DNA from 3 places in the Streptomyces sp. NPDC044061 genome. Region 2 is predicted to be linked to each of the others. Evidence: riboswitches for the same ligand, from Rfam matches in the RefSeq annotation. Region 2 holds a riboswitch; each other region holds the start of a gene.

Evidence for each region. Region 2 has a riboswitch for cobalamin ahead of AC07CM_RS11895 (ribonucleoside-diphosphate reductase subunit alpha). Riboswitches for the same ligand answer to the same signal wherever they lie in the genome.
Region 1: another riboswitch for cobalamin. It lies ahead of AC07CM_RS21400 (cobalamin biosynthesis protein); the one in region 2 lies ahead of AC07CM_RS11895 (ribonucleoside-diphosphate reductase subunit alpha).
Region 3: another riboswitch for cobalamin. It lies ahead of nicT (Nickel transporter NicT); the one in region 2 lies ahead of AC07CM_RS11895 (ribonucleoside-diphosphate reductase subunit alpha).

The regions. Positions count from the first base shown of each region.
Region 1 is NZ_JBWKFL010000012.1:236,355-243,732, reverse strand. Features, by position in the region: gene AC07CM_RS21425 (alpha/beta hydrolase) at 273-1,400, opposite strand; gene AC07CM_RS21420 (class II aldolase/adducin family protein) at 1,513-2,187, opposite strand; gene AC07CM_RS21415 (lysozyme) at 2,375-3,145, shown strand; gene AC07CM_RS21410 (inorganic phosphate transporter) at 3,289-4,545, shown strand; gene AC07CM_RS21405 (hypothetical protein) at 4,580-4,807, shown strand; cobalamin riboswitch at 4,926-5,066, shown strand; gene AC07CM_RS21400 (cobalamin biosynthesis protein) at 5,167-6,111, shown strand; gene AC07CM_RS21395 (cobyric acid synthase) at 6,108-7,378, shown strand, end outside.
Region 2 is NZ_JBWKFL010000006.1:99,621-106,998, reverse strand. Features, by position in the region: gene AC07CM_RS11910 (bifunctional albaflavenone monooxygenase/terpene synthase) at 1-702, shown strand, start outside; gene AC07CM_RS11905 (GlxA family transcriptional regulator) at 725-1,687, opposite strand; gene AC07CM_RS11900 (ribonucleotide-diphosphate reductase subunit beta) at 1,935-2,948, opposite strand; gene AC07CM_RS11895 (ribonucleoside-diphosphate reductase subunit alpha) at 2,948-5,311, opposite strand; cobalamin riboswitch at 5,438-5,565, opposite strand; gene mctP (monocarboxylate uptake permease MctP) at 5,772-7,378, opposite strand, start outside.
Region 3 is NZ_JBWKFL010000049.1:2,789-10,166, forward strand. Features, by position in the region: gene AC07CM_RS42440 (alpha/beta hydrolase) at 1-993, opposite strand, end outside; gene AC07CM_RS42445 (hypothetical protein) at 1,213-1,452, opposite strand; gene AC07CM_RS42450 (ArsR/SmtB family transcription factor) at 1,465-1,821, opposite strand; cobalamin riboswitch at 1,902-2,089, shown strand; gene nicT (Nickel transporter NicT) at 2,117-3,226, shown strand; gene AC07CM_RS42460 (glycosyltransferase family 2 protein) at 3,720-4,613, shown strand; gene AC07CM_RS42465 (AfsR/SARP family transcriptional regulator) at 5,018-7,378, shown strand, end outside.

The sequences.
Region 1 (7,378 bases), on a different contig from region 2:
ACGCCGCTGGTTCACAGCTCTGGGGGCGGCGGCCAGGGGTCGCGGTCGGACGAGTCGGAGCCTGGAGTCGCGCGGGATACGGGACGTCACGGGTGCAGTCTTCCGGTTGACGGTCCGAAAACCCAAACGGAATGTCACGGGGGGCGACGGGGCTGGCCAACGCACCGGGCCCGGTAGCGGGTGAGCAGTCACGATCAGGCCAGTCGTACGGCCTTAAACGGAACGGCTGGAACCCGGGCTTCCGACTCGTACCGGCGGGCCCGGGCGCGCCCTCACATCAGCGGGGTCAGGAACCGGCGCAGGCGTTCCTGGTACTCCTCGGGGTCCGCGTTCCACATCGCCCCGTGCGGGGCCCGCGCCACGGTGTGCAGGGCGACGCGGTCGGGGCGGCGGGCGGCGAGGCGGCGGGAGTGCTCCCAGGGGGCGACCGTGTCGTCCGGGCCGTGGACGATCAGGGTGGGCACGTCGAGCCGGTCGGCGTCGGCGGTCTCGGCGACCCGGTCGGCGTGCAGCCCGGCCCTGCCCTGTGCGGCACGCACCGCGAGCGGCAGCAGGGGTTCCGGGGTGTGGCGGGCCTGGGCGAGGGCGCGCAGGGTGGCCTGCCAGCTGAGCACCGGCGAGTCGAGGACCAGTCCGGCTATGCGGTCGCGCACGGCGGAGTGCTCGGCGGCGCGCAGGGCCATGGTGGCGCCGGTGGACCAGCCGAGCAGGACGACCCGGCGGGCGCCGTAGCGGACGGCGTACCGGATCGCCGCGTCCAGGTCCCGCCACTCGGTCTCGCCGAGGTGGTTGAGGCCGTCGGGCGGGCGCGGGGCGCCGAGGTCGCCGCGGTAGGCGAGCGCGAGGACCGGCAGCCGGCGGCCGTGCAGGAACTCCATGACGTTCAGGGCCTGTTCGCGGGTGGTGCCGAGGCCGTGCACGGCGATCACCCAGACGTCCCGGTGGCCGGGCACGAACCAGGCGGGCAGGGCCCCGAGTTCGCCGGGCACGTCGACGTCGGCGTGGTCGAGGCCCAGGGCGGCGCTCGGATTGCCGACGTACACGTTCGGGGTGAGCCACACGGCGTCACCGGGGGCGAGATTGCCGTGCGTGACGCGTACCAGGCGGCGCACGACGGTGTCCGCGGTGTGCTCGGCCGCGTCCAGGACGGGGCCGACGACCGCGTGGGAGCCGTCGCCGGCCAGGCCGTAGGTGCCCGGGCGCAGGGTGGCCAGGTCGCGGGTGAGGGCGATCCGGCCCGCGGCCGTGCCATGCACGGTGAGCCGGGGTTCGGTGGGCAGCGGACGGCCCGCGGGCGCCTTCAGCGCGGCGTCGCTGGCGAGGCGTCCGGCGGCCACGGAAGCCGCGCCGGCGGCCAGGACTGCGGTGAGTGCGGCGGCTGTCGCCTTGGCGGTGCGCACGGGTCCAGTGTCGTGGCGGTCCGCGCCGACGGCCAGCCGAAGGCCGGGCGCGGGCCGGTGGCGGGAGAACCGACCGAGCAGGGGCTGGAGCAGGGGACTGGGCGGCAAGGGGTCACCTCCGTTGGCCGTACCCCTTCAAACGTGCCCCGGCCTCGGCCATATGTGCCTCCGACAGCAGAGAAGGTGTCAGACCCGGCACCGAGGACGCGGTCAGCCACAGGCGGCACATCCACTCCAGCTGGGCGGTGCGGTCGTAGGCCTGGTCGAGGGTGGCGCCGTGGGTGATCGTGCCGTGGTTGCGCAGGAGGCAGCCGGAGCGGCCGGCCAGGGCCCGGAGCATGTTCTCGGCCAGTTCGTCGGTGCCGTAGGTCGCGTACGGGGCGACTCGGACCGGGCCGCCGAGGGCGGCGGCCATGTAGTGGATCGGGGGCAGTTCGGCCACGAGGGTGGAGACGGCCGTGGCGTGCACGGCGTGGGTGTGCACGACGGCGAGGGCGTCGGTGGTGCGGTAGACGGCGAGGTGCATGGGCAGTTCGCTGGTCGGCACCAGCGTGCCGAGCACCTGCCGCCCGTCGAGGTCGACGCCGGTGATGTCGTCCGGGGTCAGCCGGTCGTACGGCACGCCCGACGGTGTGACCAGCACGAGGTCGCCGACGCGCGCCGAGACGTTGCCGGAGGTGCCGACGACCAGCCCGTCGGTGACGGTCCGGCGGGCCGTCGTGACCAGTGCCTCCCAGATCCGCGCCGCTTCCGCTCGCCGTTCCGCGTCCCGCCGCTGTTCAGCCATGCCGCGATCCTGCCAGCCGCCCCGTCACGCGGAAATCCGTCGGCACACTTCGGGCCGGAAGTCGCACGGCCGAACGGGTGGCAGTACCCGCGAAACACCGTGAAGCACCCTGCCCCCGCGATCGTCAGTCATTTAATGATTTTTCCTGCTCGCTGGACGACGTTCCGCCGCCACTCCAGGGGGACGCATGGCTCGTGATCGCACACCCTTCCGTTCCCGTCACCACGCCGGCGTTCTCGCCGCCGTCACCGCGGCACTGGCCCTCACGGGCACCCAGGCCGCGGCCGCCGCGCCCGCCGGCTCGTCGATGTCCGCGCCGGGCCTGCCCAGGGGGCACGACGTGTCGTCCCACCAGAAGCACGTCGACTGGCCGGCCGCGCGGTCGGAGGGCGCCCGGTTCACCTACATCAAGGCGACCGAGGCCACGGCCTACCGCAACCCGTACTTCCGCCGGCAGTACGACGGCGCGCGCCGGGCGGGCCTGATCCGCGGCGCCTACCACTTCGCGCGGCCGGACCGGTCCTCGGGCGCCGAGCAGGCCTCGTACTTCGTGCGGCACGGCGGTGACTGGCTGGCGGACGGCTGGACGCTGCCACCCGCGCTCGACATCGAGTACAACCCGTACGACGCGCGGCACCGGTGCTACGGACTGGACCGGAAGCGGATGGTCCGCTGGATCCGCTCCTTCAGCGACGAGGTCCGGCAGGAGACCGGCCGCCGCCCGGTGATCTACACCACCGCCAACTGGTGGGCGGCCTGCACCGGCGACAGCCACGCCTTCGCCCGGGACCACGCCCTGTGGATCGCCCATCACGGGTCCCGGGCCCCGGGGTCGCTGCCGGGCGGATGGTCGCGCTGGACCTTCTGGCAGTACGGCGTCCGGGGCGGTCTGCCGGGTGACCAGAATCTCTTCCACGGGCCGCCGGGCCGACTGCGGGCCTTCGCGCGCGGCTGGTAGCCAAGGGGTGCCCGGGGCGTCGGGGACGAACGAAACCCCGAACCCTGATTCCCGACACCCTCACGCCTGCCCCAGTTCACCTTCCGTTCACCCAGGTTGCCTACGGTCCAACAGCCAACGACCTCGAAAGATTGCCTGGGTAAATGGAAAACTTCTCGCTGATCCTCGCGATTGTGGTGGTAACCGCACTCGCGTTCGATTTCACGAACGGTTTTCACGACACCGCCAACGCGATGGCCACGACCATCTCGACCGGTGCGCTCAAGCCCAAGGTCGCGGTGGTCATGTCCGCCGCCCTCAACCTTGTAGGCGCTTTCCTCTCCGTGGAGGTCGCCAACACGATCTCCAAGGGTCTCGTCGATGAGAACGGCATCCGTCCCGAGGTCATCTTCGCCGCCCTGGTGGGCGCGATCCTCTGGAACCTGATGACCTGGCTGGCGGGACTGCCCTCCAGCTCCTCGCACGCCCTGATGGGCGGCCTGATCGGCGCCACCGTCGCCTCCGCCGGCTTCGGCGCCGTCCACGGTGACGTCCTGGTCACCAAGGTCCTGCTCCCGGCGGTCGCGGCCCCGGTCGTGGCCGGCATGGCGACCGTGTTCGCCACCCGCTTCTCCTACGGCATCGGCGGCAAGGCCGACGGCGAGGCCACCCGCAAGGGCTACCGGGCCGGCCAGATCGCCTCTGCCGGTCTGGTCTCCCTCGCGCACGGCACCAACGACGCGCAGAAGACGATGGGCATCATCACCCTCGCGCTGATCGCGGGCGGCGCCATCGCCCCGGGCTCCAACCCTCCCACCTGGGTGATCCTCTCCGCGGGCCTGGCCATCGCGCTCGGCACCTACATCGGCGGCTGGCGCATCATCCGCACCATGGGCAAGGGCCTGACCGACCTGGAGCCGCGTCAGGGCTTCGCCGCCCAGACCAGCGCCGCCACGGCCATCCTGGCCTCCTCCCACCTCGGCTTCTCCCTCTCCACCACCCACGTGGTCTCCGGCTCGGTGATGGGTGCGGGCCTGGGCCGCAAGGGCGGTGTGGTCCGCTGGTCCACCGCGACCCGCATGTTCGTCGCCTGGGCGCTCACCCTCCCGGCCGCCGCGCTGGTCGGCGCGCTCGCCGAGTCCGTCACGGACCTGGGCGACTGGGGCACCGCGGTCGTCGCCGTCTTCCTGGTCGGCGCCAGCGCCGCGATCTGGAAGCTGTCCCGCCGCGAGGTCGTCGACCACACCAACGTCAACACCGGCGACGGGACCGAGGAGCCGGCCGGTGTGGTGACCACCGCCATCGCCGCGGTGACCCCGCCGCCCACGGGCACGGTCACCGAGGGCCTGACGGCCACGATCCCGGCTCCGGCCGCGACCGACCCCGCGACCCCGGCGGTTCCGCCGGCGGCGACGGTCTGACCCCGAGCACCCGGTAACTGAAGGAAGCATCCCCATGAAGATCGACTGGGCGGCTCTCGGCTCCGTCTTCGGCGTCAGCCTCGCGTTCACGGTGGGCCTGGTGGCCCTGTTCACCCTCGGCGTCAACGGTCTGTCGCGGCGCGAGAAGGCCGCCGCGCAGGGCAACTCGGCGGCGCTCGCGGTCACCGGTGCGTACCTGTGCTTCGCGGCGTGCGCGGCCGCGGTGGCCTACGGCATCTACCTGATCGTGGCCAAGCCCTGACCCACCGTCCGAAAGGCTCCCCACCGGTGTGATCCGGTGGGGAGCCTTTCGCATGCCCGGACTTCACCGGTGTGGGTCTCAGCACACTCTCCCCGCGCAGGTCAAAGGCAAGTTGACGGCCCTTCCGGGCGCGTGGTGGACTGCCCGGGCCAAGTACGGCGGCAGGAGAGGAAGCCGGTGCGAATCCGGCGCGGTCCCGCCACTGTCACCGGGGAAGGAATCCCGGGAGCCAGGAACTCTCACCGCCGGTCTCGTCGAACCAGGGCGCGGACACCCTGAGTGAGGACATATCGCCATGCGCGGCTGCCGATCGAGGTTCAGTAACCGGGCCCTGCCTGCCCCCACGGCCGGCTGACCCGATGGGTGCCGATCGCACTTACGCGTACGGCGCCGCCGCCGGCCTTCTCGGCGACCTGCTCCTCGGCGATCCACGCCGTGGGCATCCGGTCGCCGCGTTCGGGCGGGCCGCCGGGGCCGTGGAACGCGTGCTGTGGCGCGACCACCGCGGGTGGGGGGCGCTGCACACCGGCGTGTGCGCCGGAGGCGCCGTCGCGCTCGGGGCTCTCGCCGAGCGGGCCGTACGCCGCTCTCCCACCGCCACCGTCGCGTTGACCGCCGCCGCCACCTGGGCCGTGGTCGGGGGCACTTCGCTCGCCCGGGAGGCCCGGACCGTCGGACGCGCCCTGCAGGCCGGCGACGTGCAGACCGCCCGCGCGCGGCTGCCGCATCTGTGCGGCCGCGACCCGCAGGCGCTGGACGCCGACGGTATCGCCCGGGCCGTGGTCGAGTCGGTCGCCGAGAACACCTCCGACGCCGTCGTGGGCGCTCTGGTGTGGGGCGGCGTGGGCGGGGTCCCCGGGCTGCTCGGGTTCCGGGCCGTCAACACCCTGGACGCGATGGTGGGGCACAAGTCGCCCCGCTTCCGCCGCTACGGCTGGGCCTCCGCGCGCCTCGACGACGTCGCCGGGTGGCCGGGGGCGCGGTTGACCGCCGTGCTCGCCGCGGCGGCCGGACCCGATCCCCGTGGCGCCCTGCGCGCCTGGAAGACCGACGCGCACCGGCATCCGAGCCCCAACGCCGGGCCCGTGGAAGCCTCGTTCGCGGGTGCCCTCGGGGTGCGGCTGGGCGGGACGCTCTCCTACGGCGGCCGCGTCGAACACCGGCCCGTCCTCAACGGGGACACCGGGCGGGCCGTCCAGGTCACCGACATCGACCGGGCCGTACGGCTCTCCCGCCGCGTCGGCCTGCTCGCGCTCGGCGTCACGGTCGCCGCGCGCCGACTCGTGAAGGGACGTGCGAAGTGAACGGTGGTCTCCTCGTCGCCGGCACCACCTCCGACGCCGGCAAGAGCGTCGTGACGGCCGGGATCTGCCGGTGGCTGGTGCGCCAGGGCGTCAAGGTGGCGCCCTTCAAGGCGCAGAACATGTCCCTCAACTCGTTCGTCACGCGGGAGGGCGCGGAGATCGGGCGGGCGCAGGCGATGCAGGCCCAGGCCTGCCGGGTCGAGCCGACCGCGCTGATGAACCCCGTGCTGCTCAAGCCGGGCGGCGAGCAGAGCAGCCAGGTGGTGCTGCTGGGGCGGCCGGTGGGCGAGTTGAGCGCGCGCGGCTACCACGGCGGGCGCCAGCAGCGGCTGCTCGGCACCGTGCTGGAGTGCCTGGCCGAGTTGCGGGGCACGTATGACGCGGTGATCTGTGAGGGGGCGGGGAGCCCGGCCGAGATCAATCTGCGGCGGACGGACATCGTGAACATGGGGATCGCGCGGAACGCGCGGCTGCCCGTGCTGGTGGTGGGGGACATCGACCGCGGGGGCGTCTTCGCCTCCTTCTTCGGGACCGTCGCGCTGCTCTCGCCCGAGGACCAGGAGCTGGTCGCCGGGTTCCTGGTGAACAAGTTCCGGGGGGACGTCACGCTGCTGGAGCCGGGCCTGGACATGCTGCACGGGCTCACCGGGCGGCACACCTACGGCGTGCTGCCGTTCCGGCACGGGCTCGGCATCGACGAGGAGGACGGACTGCGGGTCTCGCTGCGCGGCACCGTACGGGAGTCCACCGTCGCTCCCCCGGCCGGCGAGGACGTGCTGCGGGTCGCCGTCTGCGCGATCCCGCTCATGTCCAACTTCACGGACGTCGACGCGCTGGCCGCCGAACCGGGTGTCGTGGTGCGGTTCGTGGACCGGCCGGAGGAACTGGCCGACGCCGACCTGGTGGTGGTCCCGGGCACACGCGGGACCGTGCGGGCGCTGCAGTGGCTGCGGGAGCGGGGCCTTGCGGACGCCCTCGTCGGGAGGGCCGCGCAGGAGCGCCCGATCCTGGGCGTCTGCGGTGGTTTCCAGGTCCTCGGCGAGCTCATCGACGACGAGGTCGAGTCGCGCGCCGGGGAGGTGGCCGGGCTCGGACTGCTGCCCGTCCGGGTGCGGTTCGCCCGCGAGAAGACCCTGACCCGGCCGGCCGGGGAGGCCCTCGGCGAGCGGGTCGAGGGGTACGAGATCCACCACGGGATCGCCGAAGTCACCGGCGGAGAGCCCTTCCTGGACGGCTGCCGGGTCGGACAGACCTGGGGCACCCACTG
Region 2 (7,378 bases):
GAGATCATCGCCGAGCGGAGGGCATCTGGTCAAAAGCCGGACGATTTGCTGACGGCCTTGCTGGAGGCAAAGGACGACAATGGCGACCCCATCGGGGAACAGGAGATCCACGATCAGGTGGTGGCGATAGTTACCCCAGGCAGCGAAACTGTCGCGTCCACGATCATGTGGCTGCTCCAGGTGCTCGCCGAACACCCGGAACACGCCGAGAAGGTGCGTGCCGAGGTCGAATCCGTGACCGGTGGTCGACCGGTCGGATTCGAAGACGTCCGGGCGCTGCGGCACACCAACAATGTCGTGGTCGAGGCGATGCGTTTGCGGCCCGCCGTATGGATATTGACGCGGCGCGCGGTGACGGACACCGCGCTCGGCGGCTATCGCATTCCCGCCGGGGCGGACATCGTCTACAGCCCCTACGCCATCCAGCGGGACGCCCGCTCCTACGACCGGCACCTCGACTTCGACCCCGACCGCTGGCTGCCCGAGCGGGCCAAGGACGTACCGAAGTACGCCATGAGCCCCTTCAGCGTCGGCAACCGCAAGTGCCCCAGCGACCACTTCTCCATGGCCCAGCTGAGCCTGATCACCGCGGCGATCTCGGCGAAGTACCGCTTCGAGCAGGTCGGCGGGTCGAACGACCACACCCGCGTGGGCATCACGCTCCGGCCGCACCGGCTGCTGCTGAACCCGGTGCCCTGGTGAGTCGCCCGGCACCGGCGCACGCTCAGGCGGCCTGCGGGCCCCGGAACGCGCGCCGGTAGGCGTTGGGTGTCGTACCGAGCGCGCGGACGAACTGGTGGCGCAGCGCGGCCGCCGTGCCGAACCCGGTGCGCGCGGCGACCGCGTCCACCGTCTCGTCCGTTCCCTCCAGCAACTCCTGTGCGAGCAGTACCCGTTGACGCAGGATCCAGCGGTACGGGGTGGTTCCCGTCTCCTGCTGGAAGCGCCGGGCGAAGGTGCGCGGGGCCATGTGGGCGCGGGCGGCGAGCTGCTCGACGGTCACCTCCTCGTCGAGGTGCTCCTCCATCCACACCAGGACCTCGCCGACGGTGTCGCACGGGGCCTTGGGCAGCGGCCGCTCGATGTACTGCGCCTGCCCGCCGTCCCGGTGCGGCGGCACCACCATCCGCCGGGCGATCCGGTTGGCGACCTCCGGGCCCTGTTCCTTGCGTACGAGGTGCAGACAGGCGTCGATGCCGGCCGCGGTGCCGGCGGAGGTGATCACCGGGTCCTCGTCGACGTAGAGCACGTCGGGCTCGACGGTCAGCCGCGGGTACTGCCGGGCCAGCTCGTCCGCGTGGTGCCAGTGCACGGCGCACCGCCGGCCGTCCAGCAGCCCGGCCGCGGCGAGCACGAAGACGCCCGAGCAGACGCTGAGCACCCGGGCGCCGCGGTCCACCCCGCGGCGCAGGGCCGCCAGCAGCTCGGGCGGGAACTCCCGGGAGTCGTAGCAGGACCCGGCCGGCACGGCGATCAGGTCGGCCTGCTCCAGGCGCTCCAGGCCGTGCTCGACCTGCAGCGAGAAACCCGCGTGCGAGCGCAGCGTCGGACCCTCGGCCGAGGCGACCGCGAAGTCGTACACCGGTAGGCCCTCGTCGCTGCGGTCGGTCCCGAAGACCTCGCAGACGACCGCCAGCTCGAAGGGATTCACGCCGTCGAGGAGGACGGCGACCACGTTTCGCAGCATGCTGCCAGTGTGCCTCGACGGTGGCAGTAAATCGAGGGTGTACGGCAGTCCTGCCACTGTTGGTAAGGAGTGTCCCGCGCGACAGTGGTGTCATGACTACGGCACAGACAGAAGGACTGCTCGGAATGATCGCCGTGATCGGGATCCTGGGCCTCCTGGTCCTCCCGGCGGTGATCGGCATCCTGCGCGACAGGATCATCGACCGTCAGATCAGGAGGGCCCAGGAGGCCCGTGGGGAAAGGAGGCCTCAGAAGTCCTCGTCCAGGTCGACGGTGCCCTCCACCGCGACCTGGTACGCCGACGGGCGGCGCTCGAAGAAGTTCGTCAGCTCCTGAACGCCCTGCAGCTCCATGAAGGAGAACGGGTTCTCCGAGCCGTACACCGGGGCGAAGCCGAGACGCGTCAGGCGCTGGTCGGCGACGCACTCGAGGTACTGCCGCATCGAGTCGGTGTTCATGCCGGGAAGGCCGTCACCGCACAGGTCGCGCGCGAACTGCAGCTCGGCCTCGACGGCCTCCCGCAGCATGTCGGTGACCTGCTGCTGCAACTCGTCGTCGAAGAGGTCCGGCTCCTCCTTGCGGACGGTGTCGACCACGTCGAAGGCGAAGGACATGTGCATCGTCTCGTCGCGGAACACCCAGTTGGTGCCGGTGGCCAGACCGTGCAGCAGGCCCCGGCTGCGGAACCAGTAGACGTACGCGAAGGCGCCGTAGAAGAACAGGCCCTCGATGCACGCGGCGAAGCAGATGAGGTTGAGCAGGAAGCGCCGGCGGTCGGCCCGGGACTCCAGCCGCTCCAGCTTCTCGACCTCGTTGATCCACTTGAAGCAGAACCCGGCCTTCTCGCGGATGGAGGGAATGTTCTCCACGGCCGCGAAGGCCGCCGTCCGGTCGTCCGGGTCGGGCAGGTACGTGTCGAGCAGCGTCAGATAGAACTGGACGTGCACGGCCTCCTCGAAGAGCTGACGGCTCAGGTAGAGCCGCGCCTCGGGGGAGTTGATGTGCTTGTACAGCGTCAGCACCAGGTTGTTCGCGACGATCGAGTCGCCCGTGGCGAAGAAGGCCACCAGACGGCCGATCAGGTGCTGCTCGGCCGGCGTCAGCTTGGCGAGGTCGGCGACGTCCGAGTGGAGGTCGACCTCCTCCACGGTCCAGGTGTTCTTGATGGCGTCCCGGTAGCGCTCGTAGAAGTCCGGGTAGCGCATGGGACGCAGGGTCAGCTCGAAGCCCGGGTCGAGGAGGTTCTGGTTACGGGTGGTCATTACTGGCAGGCCTCGCAGGACTCGGGGTTTTCCAGGGAGCAGGCGACCGCGTCGGGGTCGGTGACCTGCTGGACGGGGATGGTCTTCTGGGTCTGCGCCTGCGCGGCGCGGGCGATCCGGGTCGCCGGGCGCGAGCGCAGGTAGTACGTCGTCTTCAGGCCCGACTTCCAGGCGTACGCGTACATCGAGGAGAGCTTGCCGATGGTCGGCGTCTCCAGGAACAGGTTCAGGGACTGCGCCTGGTCCAGGAACGGGGTGCGGGCCGCCGCCATGTCGATCAGACCGCGCTGCGGGATCTCCCACGCCGTGCGGTACAGCGCCCTTACGTCGGCCGGGATCCACGCGAAGTCCTGCACCGAGCCATTGGAGTCGCGCAGCGCCTCCCGGGTCCGGGCGTCCCAGACCCCCAGCTCCTTCAGATCCTTCACCAGATACGAGTTGACCTGCAGGAACTCACCGGACAGCGTCTCGCGCTTGAACAGGTTGGACACCTGCGGCTCGATGCACTCGTAGACGCCCGCGATGGAGGCGATGGTCGCGGTGGGCGCGATCGCGAGGAGCAGCGCGTTGCGCAGGCCGACGGAGGCGATCCGCTCGCGCAGGGCGGCCCACCGCTCCGGCCAGGTCAGCTCCACGTCGTAGTGGTCGGGGTGCAGGACGCCCCGGGCGGTGCGGGTCTTCTCCCAGGCCGGCAGCGGGCCGTTGCGCTCGGCCAGGTCGGCGGAGGCCTCGTACGCGGCGAGCATGATGCGCTCGGCGATCCGCGTGGACAGGGCCTTCGCCTCGGGTGAGTCGAAGGGCAGGCGCAGCTTGAAGAAGACGTCCTGCAGACCCATCGCACCCAGGCCCACCGGACGCCACCTGGCGTTGGAGCGGCCCGCCTGCTCGGTCGGGTAGAAGTTGATGTCGACCACGCGGTCGAGGAAGGTGACGGCCGTGCGGACCGTCTCGTCGAGGCGGTCCCAGTCGAGATCGCCGTTCGTCACGAAGGCGCCGAGGTTGACCGAGCCCAGGTTGCAGACCGCCGTTTCCCCGTCGTCCGTGACCTCCAGGATCTCCGTGCAGAGGTTGGAGGAGTGCACGACGTGGCCCGCGGTCGCCGTCTGGTTGGCCGTGCGGTTGGCGGCGTCCTTGAAGGTCATCCAGCCGTTGCCGGTCTGCGCGAGGGTGCGCATCATGCGGCCGTACAGGTCGCGGGCCGGGATCGTCTTCCTGGCGAGCCCGTTCGCCTCCGCCTTGCGGTAGGCCGCGTCGAACTCCTCGCCCCACAGGTCCACCAGCTCCGGCACGTCCGCCGGGGAGAACAGCGACCACTGCTCGTCGGCGTTGACCCGGCGCATGAACTCGTCCGGGATCCAGTGCGCGAGGTTCAGGTTGTGCGTACGGCGGGCGTCCTCACCGGTGTTGTCCCGCAGCTCCAGGAACTCCTCGATGTCGGAGTGCCAGGTCTCCAGGTACACCGCGGCCGCGCCCTTGCGCCGGCCGCCCTGGTTCACGGCCGCCACCGAGGCGTCCAGGGTCTTCAGGAACGGGACGATGCCGTTGGAGTGCCCGTTGGTGCCGCGGATCAGCGAACCCCGGCTGCGGATGCGGGAGTACGACAGACCGATGCCGCCGGCGTGCTTGGAGAGGCGGGCGACCTGGTGGTAGCGGTCGTAGATGGAGTCCAGCTCGTCCAGCGGGGAGTCGAGGAGGTAGCAGGACGACATCTGCGGGTGCCGGGTGCCGGAGTTGAAGAGCGTGGGGGAGGAGGGCAGATAGTCGAGGCGGCTCATGAGCCCGTAGAGCGCCGCGACCTCGTCCACGGAGCGGGCGGTGTCGTCCTCGGCGAGGCCCGCGGCGACCCGCAGCATGAAGTGCTGGGGCGTCTCGATCACCTGCCGGGTGATGGGGTGCCGGAGCAGGTAGCGGCTGTGCAGGGTGCGCAGGCCGAAGTAGCCGAAGCGGTCGTCGGCCGCCGTGTCGATCAGCGAGTCCAGCCGCTCGGCGTGCAGCCGCACGAACTCCGCGGTGCGGTCGGCGACCAGGCCCTCGCGGTGGCCCACGGCGACGGACCCGGTGAAGGAGGTGACGCCCTGGGAGGCGGCCTCGGCCCTGATGGAGACGGTCAGCAGCCGGGCGGCCAGCCGGGAGTAGGCGGGGTCCTCGGAGATGAGTCCGGCGGCCGCCTCCGTGGCCAGCTCGCGCAACTCCGCCTCGTCAGCCCGTGCGGACCGGCCGCGCAGCGCGGCCGCGGCGACCCGGCCGGGGTCGGCGTCGGGGAGGTCGGCGGTCAGCTCGGTCAGGGTCCGCAGCAGCGCGGTACCGGGACCGTCGGTCTTCAGGTCGCCGACTGAAGCCGGATCGGCTGGCGCGATGGTCACGTGGGGCTCTCCCTCGCTCGGCACGGGGGCCTTGCGGAGGGCAGGGGGCAGCACGAGCGCGCACGGCGTCGCGTCCACCGGCCCACTCCACGAGGCCCGGACGTCGATGAGCACCCGAGCCGGACGGCCGGGCGCGTGCTGGCGACAGGTCCTCGGACTGAACAGGCGTGCGGATGCACGCAAGTACACCGTTGCGGGACAGTTCCGGATTCGCACCGGATTCCCCTGCGGCGACAGCGAGGATGAGCATACATCTAGTGCCGGGTCGTGGTGTCACCCCCAGATGTTGTGTCGCCGCCGCTTCGGAGGGTCAACTCCCGGATGAGGAGAGTGATGTCCGCCGGGTGGCCCCGTGCGCACGCGCACACGAAGAGCGGGCCGCCGTGCTGCTCGGTCTCGGCGGCCCGCTGCGGGTTCGTCGTGCTGTCTGGGCGCGGTTCCCCGCGCCTGTGGGGGAGCGCTAGTGGGCGCTTCCCGCGGTGGCGGGCGGAAGCTCCACCTGGACGCCCGCGTCGCCGGCGTCGGCCGTGTAGTCGCCCGGGTTGGTCTCGTCGATGCCCTCCGGGGCCTTCAGGGCCTTCAGGACGAAGGTGAGGACCACCGTGACGGCGACGTTGAGGACGAAGGCCGTGAGGCCGATGTAGCCGATCTCCCCGATGCCCGGGATCTCCTTCGCCGAGCCGCCGAAGTGCTTCTGGGTCGGCGAGGCCACCCCGTACGCGGCGAACGTGCCGTACACCATGCCGACCGCCCAGCCGGCGAGCAGCGCCCAGCGGTGGAACCAGCGGGTGAACAGGCCGCCGACCAGGGCCGGGAAGGTCTGCAGGATCCAGATGCCGCCCAGCAGCTGGAAGTTGATGGCCACGGTCTTGTCCATCGTCAGGACGAAGACCAGCGCGCCCACCTTCACCAGCAGCGACACGATCTTGGACACCCGGGTCTCCTGCTGGGGCGTCGCGTCCGGCTTGATGAAGTCCTTGTAGATGTTGCGCGTGAAGAGGTTGGCCGCCGCGATGGACATGATGGCCGCGGGCACCAGGGCGCCGATCCCGATCGCCGCGAAGGCCACACCCGCGAACCAGTCCGGGAACATGTTCTCGAACAGCTGCGGAATCGCCAACTGCCCGTTGGTCACCTTCACTCCGGCCGCGATCGCCATGAAGCCGAGCAGCGCGAGCAGGCCCAGCATCAGCGAGTACAGCGGCAGGAGCGTGGTGTTGCGGCGGATCACCTCACGGCTCTTGGACGACAGCGTCGCGGTGATCGAGTGCGGGTACATGAACAGGGCGAGGGCGGAGCCGAGCGCCAGGGTGGCGTAGGTCCACTGGCCGGCCTCCGGCGGGGCGAGCGCGCCGCGCGGCTTGCCGGTGGCCGGGTTGACCTGGCTGAACGCGTCACCCGCCTTGGCGAAGACGTCATCGAACCCGCCCAGCTTGATCGGGATGTAGATGATCGCCACCGCGATGACGATGTAGATCAGCGTGTCCTTCACGAACGCGATCAGGGCGGGGGCGCGCAGACCCGACGAGTACGTGTACGCGGCCAGCACGCCGAAGGCGATGAGCAGCGGCAGGTCCTTCACGAACCAGTTGGTGTTCTCGCCGCCGCCGACGCCCATCACGTCCAGCACCGCCTGGATGCCGACGAGCTGGAGCGCGATGTACGGCATCGTCGCGAGGATGCCGGTGAGCGCCACGGCCAGCGACAGGCCCTTCGAGCCGAAGCGGCCGCGCACGAAGTCCGAGGTCGTGACGTAGCCGTGGCGGTGCGAGACCGACCACAGGCGGGGCAGGAACGTGAAGATCAGCGGGTAGACCAGGATCGTGTACGGCACCGCGAAGAAGCCCGCCGCGCCCGCCGCGTAGATCGCCGCCGGGACGGCGACGAAGGTGTACGCCGTGTACAGGTCGCCGCCGAGCAGGAACCAGGTGATCCAGGTGCCGAACGACCGTCCGCCGAGGCCCCATTCGTCCAGGGAGTGCTCGTTGTCGGCCTTGCGCCAGCGCGCGGCCAGGAAGCCCATGACCGTGACGGCCAGGAAGAAGAAGATGAAGACGCCGAGTGCGA
Region 3 (7,378 bases), on a different contig from region 2:
GTCGGCGACCGTGCCGGCATAGGTCGACGTGCCCACGGGACGTTTCCGGAGCCGCCGCATCAGCTGGTCGAACTTGTCCCGGGTCGCTTTCGGGCTGCCGGCGGAGAAGGCGCAGCGGGCGGTGGTGGTGGACCCGCACAGGGCGAGGAACCTGTCCAGGGTCGCTGCCGCGGAGCGGTCCGAGCCCAAGCGCAGCAATGCCGTGAGCCGGGCGTCGTCGGAGGCGTGATTCGTCCAGGCCTGCGGGTCCCAGTTGCTGTCGAGGACCATGGCGCGCACCTTGCCCGGGAAGAGGTTGGCGTAGGTGGCGCCCAGGAACGTGCCGTAGGAGATCCCGAGATAGGTGAGTTGGGACTCGCCCGCCGCCCGGCGGAGCTGGTCGAGGTCGCGAGCGGTGTCGGCGGTCGAGACATGACGCAGGAGCTCGGGGTCTCGCCGCTCACAGCGCCGGGACAGGTCCTTGTACGCGGCGGTCCAGGCCGTCCGCTCCTTTTCGCCCACCGGGAAGCCCGCCGGTTTGCTCGCGCTCCAGGCGGCGGCTGCTTCGCGGCTCGCGAAGCAGTTCACCGCAGTGCTGCTGCCGATGCCGCGGGGGTCCCAACTGACGATGTCGAACCGCTCCCGCACCTCGCGCGGGAAGGACGCGTAGTTCTGCGGCATCTGGACCGTTCCCGGCCCGCCGGGTCCGCCGGGGTTGAAGAACAGGGTGCCGATGCGGCGGCCGGGGTCGGTCGCCCTCCGTTTGACCACGGCCAGGTCGATGGTGCGGCCACCCGGGTTGCCGTAGTCCAGCGGCACCTTCGCGGTCGCGCAGTCGAACGGGCTGCCTTGAACGCACTGTCTCCAGTCCAGCTTCGGGGCCGGCACCGAAGGTGTGGGCGCGCCGCCGACCGCGGCGAGGTCCTGCCCGCTCAGAACGGTCGAGCAGGTCACCAACACGGCGACGAGCGCGGCACGACCCCGACGGCCCGCTGTCGGTCCGGATATGCCCATGCCTTGTCCCTCCACGGCTGAGCGCCGGACGCCCCGCTGTGTCGGGCGTCGGCACGCATTCCGCGTCAACGGCACCGCGGCCCGGCAGCGCACGCGAACCGACGGCGGCCAAATGGCCGAACCACCGTCACCGTGTCGCCTGCGGCGAAACCCGTAGCCCCCGGCCCGCTCCCGGCCTCGGTGACCCGAACACCCCGGACACCTCCGGACCAGGAGGGATCAGCCCGCGGTCATGCCCCGCTCCGGCCACCGGGACCGCTCGTCGTAGACGGCATTGATCTTCCGGGATGCCTTGAGGAAGGTGTGGTCGACGGCGCCGTCGTCCGGCCGGGCCGTGCGCGTGTGCGTGTGCGTGTTCATGGTCAGGAGCCGGGGCATCTCCGCCGGGTCCTCACCGAAGGAGTGGCGGACGACCGACCCGTCCTCGGACTCCTTCTTGAAGTGGACGAGGGAGGCCATCGTGCCGAGCCTTCAGCCGCCGGACACGCAGTGCCGCAGCAGCCCGGAGATCGATGTGTCGACCAGGCGGTAGCGCACGACCCGGCCGTCCTTCTCGCCCTCGACCACGCCCGCGGTCCGCAGCAGGCGCAGCGCCTGCGAGACGGCGGTGTCCCTCATCCCGGTGGCGACGGCGAGGTCGGAGACCGCGATGGGGCCGGCCTCGTGGAGGGCGAGCAGCAGGGACAGCCGTCCGGGATCGGAGAGCAGCGAGAAGCGGTCCGCCCAGGCCCGTACGCGCTCGGGCTCGCCGACCGCGGCGATGGCGTCGCACACCCGATGGCCGTCGATGGTGCGCTGCCCGGCACGTTCCGCGGGGACGAGATGCATGGAGCCATCATCGCAGGGCACCGCCGCAGGCCTCCATACCTGTTCAGATGTGCAGCCTTGCAGCCACGGCCCACGCCCTTCTAGGGTGAACGGGCCGTGGTGTTCGGGAAGACCGGTGACAGCCCTCAGGGGCTCAGTCCGGAGCGGCCCTCGCCACTGTGATCGGGAAGTTCCCGCCCCCTACACGCCACTGGCCGCACGGCCGGGAAGGCAGGGGCGGGCGCGTCGACCCGTCAGCCAGGAGACCGGCCACGGCATCACGAAGCTGATCCACGAGGTGCTGGAGCGTGACCGTATGACCGTGTCCGAAGGCGTGCCCGAAACCACCGCCGCCCCGTCCTTCCGCTGGCGACGCGAGGACACCGTCCGGACCGCCGGCCTCCTGGCCGTGATCGTCGCCCTGCACGTGGTCGCGTTCGGCATCCTGTTCCTGCTCGTGATACCGCGTCACTACGAGGTCGGCACCAAGGCGTTCGGCATCGGCCTGGGCGTCACGGCGTACACGCTCGGCATGCGGCACGCCTTCGACGCGGACCACATCGCGGCGATCGACAACACCACCCGCAAGCTGATGGCCGACGGCAAGCGGCCGGTGTCGGTGGGCTTCTGGTTCGCGCTCGGCCACTCCAGCGTGGTGGTCGTCATGGCCGTGCTGGTCGCCGGCGGCGCGAAGCTCGCCGGCACCCTGATGAACGACGGCTCCCGGACCCACCAGGTCCTCGGCACGGTCGGCACGACGGTCTCCGGCTCCTTCCTGTATCTCATCGCCGCCCTCAACCTCGTGGCGCTGCTGGGGATTCTGCGCGTCTTCAAGGCGATGCGGTCCGGGCGTTACGACGAGGCGGAGCTGGAGGCCCACCTCGACTCGCGCGGCTTCATGAACCGCCTGCTGGGTCGGCTCACCAGGTCCATACGCCGGCCCGGCCAGATGTTCCCTCTCGGCTTCCTCTTCGGCATCGGCTTCGACACCACGACGGAGGTGCTGCTCCTCGCCCTGGCCGGCAACGGCGCCGCCGCCGGACTGCCGTGGTACGCGGTCCTGTGCCTGCCGTTGCTGTTCGCGGCCGGTATGAGCCTGTTCGACACCCTCGACGGCACGTTCATGAACTTCGCGTACCAGTGGGCGTTCTCCAACCCGGTGCGCAAGGTGTTCTACAACCTCACCATCACCGGACTGTCCATCGCGGTGGCCTTCTTCGTCGGCACGATCGAACTGGTCGGCGTCCTGCACGACAAGCTCGGTCTGCGCGACGACGTCACGGGCTGGATCGCGGGACTGGACCTGGACAACGTCGGTTACGTCATCGTCGGCCTGTTCGTGGTCGTCTGGGCCGTGGCCGTAGGGTACTGGCGCCTGGCCAAGGTCGAGGAGCGCTGGACCGCTCGCGCCGCCGACGTGGGCTGACGGCCTCCTCGCCTACGGCGGCTGCCGCCGTCAGATCCGGTGCGGAGCGGCCATCACGGCGGTGACGGCGGTGGGCGCGGCCGCACCCGGACGGACTCGACGCGGTGCCCGAAGTGGAACGTGACATCTCGAGGCCTTTCCTACCGTGGGGGGAGAGGACCGTGGCGTTCCCCGGACGGGGGAGCGGGCCGGGCGGCCGGTCGTGATCCGAGGGGCGCCCACTGCCGCCGCGTCGTGGGGGGCGCTCGGAAGAGAGGGCGGTGTCGAAGCGGTGGCAATGGCTCCTGCCAGGAGTATTGGGCGCTCGTCGACGCGGCAGCCATCTGGGTTGACCCATCCGCGCCGGGAAAGGCGCGGACAAAACCGCAGCAAAGGGGCCGCAAAGTGAATCCACGTCAGGTGAACCGGCGCCTCTGAGGCAACATCTTGGTGAACGGCGAGCGCCGCGCGGTCAGGACGCCGGTGCCGTCGTACGCCGGATGGGGTGAGGGACGTGGTGGAGCCGAGGATCGCCGTCGCCGTGGTGACCATGGGCAACCGGCCCGCCGAAGTCGACGCCCTGCTGGAGTCCGTGGCCAAGCAGGACGTGGCCCCCGCCCGCATCGTCATCGTCGGCAACGGCTGCCGGCTGCCGGAGTTCGCCCGGCGGCTGTCCCTGCCGGGCGAGGTCACCACCATCGACGTCGAGGAGAACCTCGGCTGCCCGGGCGGCCGCAACGTCGCCCTGGCCCGGCTCCGTGAGTACGGCGACGTCGACATCGTGGTCGAACTCGACGACGACGGGCTGCTCGTCGACGCCGACGCGCTGCGCCGGGTGGGCGAGCTGTACGCCGCCGACCCGCGCCTCGGCATCGTCGGCTTCCGGATCGCCGACGAGCACGGCGAGACCCAGCAGCGGCACGTGCCCCGGCTCGGCAAGTCCGACCCCCTGCGCGGGGGTTACGTCACCGGCTTCCTCGGCGGCGGGCACGCCTTCCGCATGGCGATGCTGGCCGAGACCGGGGACTGGCCCGCCGAGTTCTTCTTCGCGCACGAGGAGACCGACCTCGCCTGGCGGGCCGCCGACGAGGGCTGGAGGATCCTCTACGCCCCCGAACTGCTCCTGCGGCACCCCAAGACCTCACCGGCCCGGCACGCCATCTACTACCGCGTCAACGCCCGCAATCGGGTGTGGCTCGTCCGGCGCCGGCTTCCGCTGCCGCTCGTCCCGGTGCACCTGGGGGCTTGGACGCTGCTCACCCTCGCCCGCACCCGTTCCCCGGCCGGGCTGCGGGCCTGGTTCGGCGGGTTCGCGGAGGGGCTGCGGGAGCCGGCCGGCGAGCGGCGGCCGATGCGCTGGCGGACGGTGTGGCGGCTGACCCGGCTGGGGCGCCCGCCCGTCGTCTGAGCGAGGGGCACGGAGGGTACGGGACAGGACCCCGGTCGTTCACCTCCGCCGACCGGGGCCCTTCTACGTCCCCGGACCAGGCCTGCGGCGACACTCCCCCGAGTTACGCGACATGACGCGCGCGCCGTCGGGCCGGATCCGATGGAAAGATCACATCAGGGCTCACCAACGGATCGCTAACATGTGGCCAACGGTTCGTCCGCAGGTCGAGGACCGGTTGGCCAGAAGTCGCCGGACGGCGGCCGCGGTAAGCCGGAACCCTAACGGATTCCGACCCCCACCGGCAGGGGGAAGGTGGCGGGAAACTGTGGCGGACGGGGCGGAATTCCGCCAGGGAACGGTGGGCGCGTGCCCGCCGCGCGGCACGGTCACGGGATCGTGCGGGAAGGCAGTGGGGCGGCGTGATGCGGCGGTGCGAGCTGCGCTTCGGACTGCTGGGGCCGCCCGTCCTGTACGACCGACAGCCGTACGGGATTTCGTACGGCGGCCCCGACGAACCCGGTGACGTCGGCAGCACCCCTGACCACACCCCCGACAACGTCGTCCGCGCCATTGGCAGCCCCAAGGTCCGTGCCCTGCTCACCGCGCTGCTGCTGGAGGCCGGCCGGGTCGTGTCGGTCGAGTCGCTGAAGGACGCCCTGTGGGGCGGCGCGCCTCCCGCCTCCGCTCAGGCGTCGCTGCACAACCACGTCACCCGGCTGCGCCGGCTCCTGGACGACCCCGAGCGGCTCAGGGCCGTCGCGCCGGGCTATGTGCTGCGGGTGGACGAGGGTGAGCTGGACGTGCATGTCTTCGACGCCCGGGTGGCCGAGGCGCGGACGGCGCATGGCCGGCGTGACTGGGCGGGAGTCGTGCGCCCCTGCGCGGCCGCGCTGGCGCTCTGGCGCGGCACGCCGCTCAGCGGGTTCCCCGCCGACTTCGGCGGCTTCGCGTTCGTGCAGCGTCTGGAGGAGGCGCGCCGGCTCCTGGTGGAGTGGCGGTACGACGCCGAACTCGCCCTCGGCGGGGCCAGAGTGGCCGGACTCGTCCCGGAACTGGCGGCCCTGGTAGCCGAGCATCCGCTGCGCGAGGCATACCACCGTCAGCTGATGCTCGCCCTGCACCGCACCGGCCGCCAGGCCGAGGCCCTGGCCGTCCACCGCGACCTGCGCGCCCGCCTGATCGAGGAACTCGGCATCGAGCCCGGCCCCGCGGTCCGCCAGGCCCACGTGGAGGTACTGCGCGACTCCACGCCATCGGGGCCTGCGGATTCCCCCACCATCACCGAGCCGATGTCCACCGACGGCGAGCGTCCCGTCCACAGCGCACCCGCACTCGCCGACGGCGAGCGTCCCGTCCACAGCGCACCCGCACCCGTCGACGGCGAGCGTCCCGTCCACAGCGCACCCGCACTCGCCGACGGCGAGCGTCCCGTCCACAGCGCACCCGCACCCGTCGACGGCGAGTATGCCGCCCCCAGCACACCCGCACCCGCCGACGGCGCTTCCGCCCCACAGGGGCCACCCGCACTCGACGACGAAACCAGCACGGGTGGTGCGGGTGGGAACTCGATCCCGGCCGAAGGCCGGGCACCCACCCACACACCCGCACCCACCCACGAACCCGCAACCACCGACACAGCTGCACCGGCCCACACGCCCGCACCGGCCCACATACCTGCACCGGCCCACACACCTGCACCGGCCCACACACCCGCACCGGCCCACACGCCCGCACCGCACACGCCCGCACCGGCCCAACTACCACCACAACCCGCACACTTCACCGGCCGAGCCACAGAACTCAGCGACCTGCACCACACCCTCGCCAACCGGCGGAGCCAACTCGCCGTGATCAGCGGCATGGCCGGCGTAGGCAAGAGCGCCCTCGCCCTGCACGTGGCCCACGGCCTGCGGGAACGCTTCCCCGGCGGCCAGCTGTACGTCAACCTGCACGGCGCCACACCCGGCATGACCCCGCTCACCTCGGCCCAGGCGCTCGCCGCCCTGCTGCGCGACCTCGGCGCCGAACCCCGCAGCATCCCCGAACACCCCGACGCCGCAGCCGCGTTGCTCCGCTCACTGCTCGCCCCCGCCCGCATCCTGCTGGTGCTGGACGACGCGGCGAGCGCGGCCCAGGTGCGCCCCCTGCTGCCGGCCGGCCCCGGCTGTGCCGTGATCGTCACCAGCCGCTCGCCCCTGACCGCCCTGGACGGCGCCCGGCGCTTCCCGCTGGGCCCGCTGACCGGCGAGGACAGTGCGGCGCTGCTCCGAGCGGTGAGCGGACGCGAGGGGCTCGGCGCAGGACACGCGCTGGTCGAGCTGACCGGCAGGCTTCCGCTCGCGCTGCGGGTCGTGGCGGCCCGGCTGGCCGCCCGCCGGGCCCTGACCCCGGACGTGCTGGCCGGCCAACTCGCCGCCACCGAGGACCGACTGCACCACCTGGAGTACGACGACCTGAGCGTCCGCCGCTCCCTCGCCGTCGCCCACGACGCGCTGGCCGCCGCCGAGCGGGAGGCGGACCGGGACGCGGCCCTCGTTCTGCGCCGCATCGGAGCCCTCGACCTGCCCACCTACGGCGCCCCGCTGGTCGCCCGCCTCACCGGCACCGACGCGCGCCGCGCCGAGGCCGCCCTGGACCGACTGGTCGACGTGGCCCTGCTGGAGGAGACGGAGTACGGCCGCTACGCCCCGCACGACCTGGTGCGTGACTTCGCCCGCGAACTGGCCGGCCAGGCCCCCGCGGCGGCCACCGGCGCCGACCCGGACCTCACCGCGCTGCGCTGG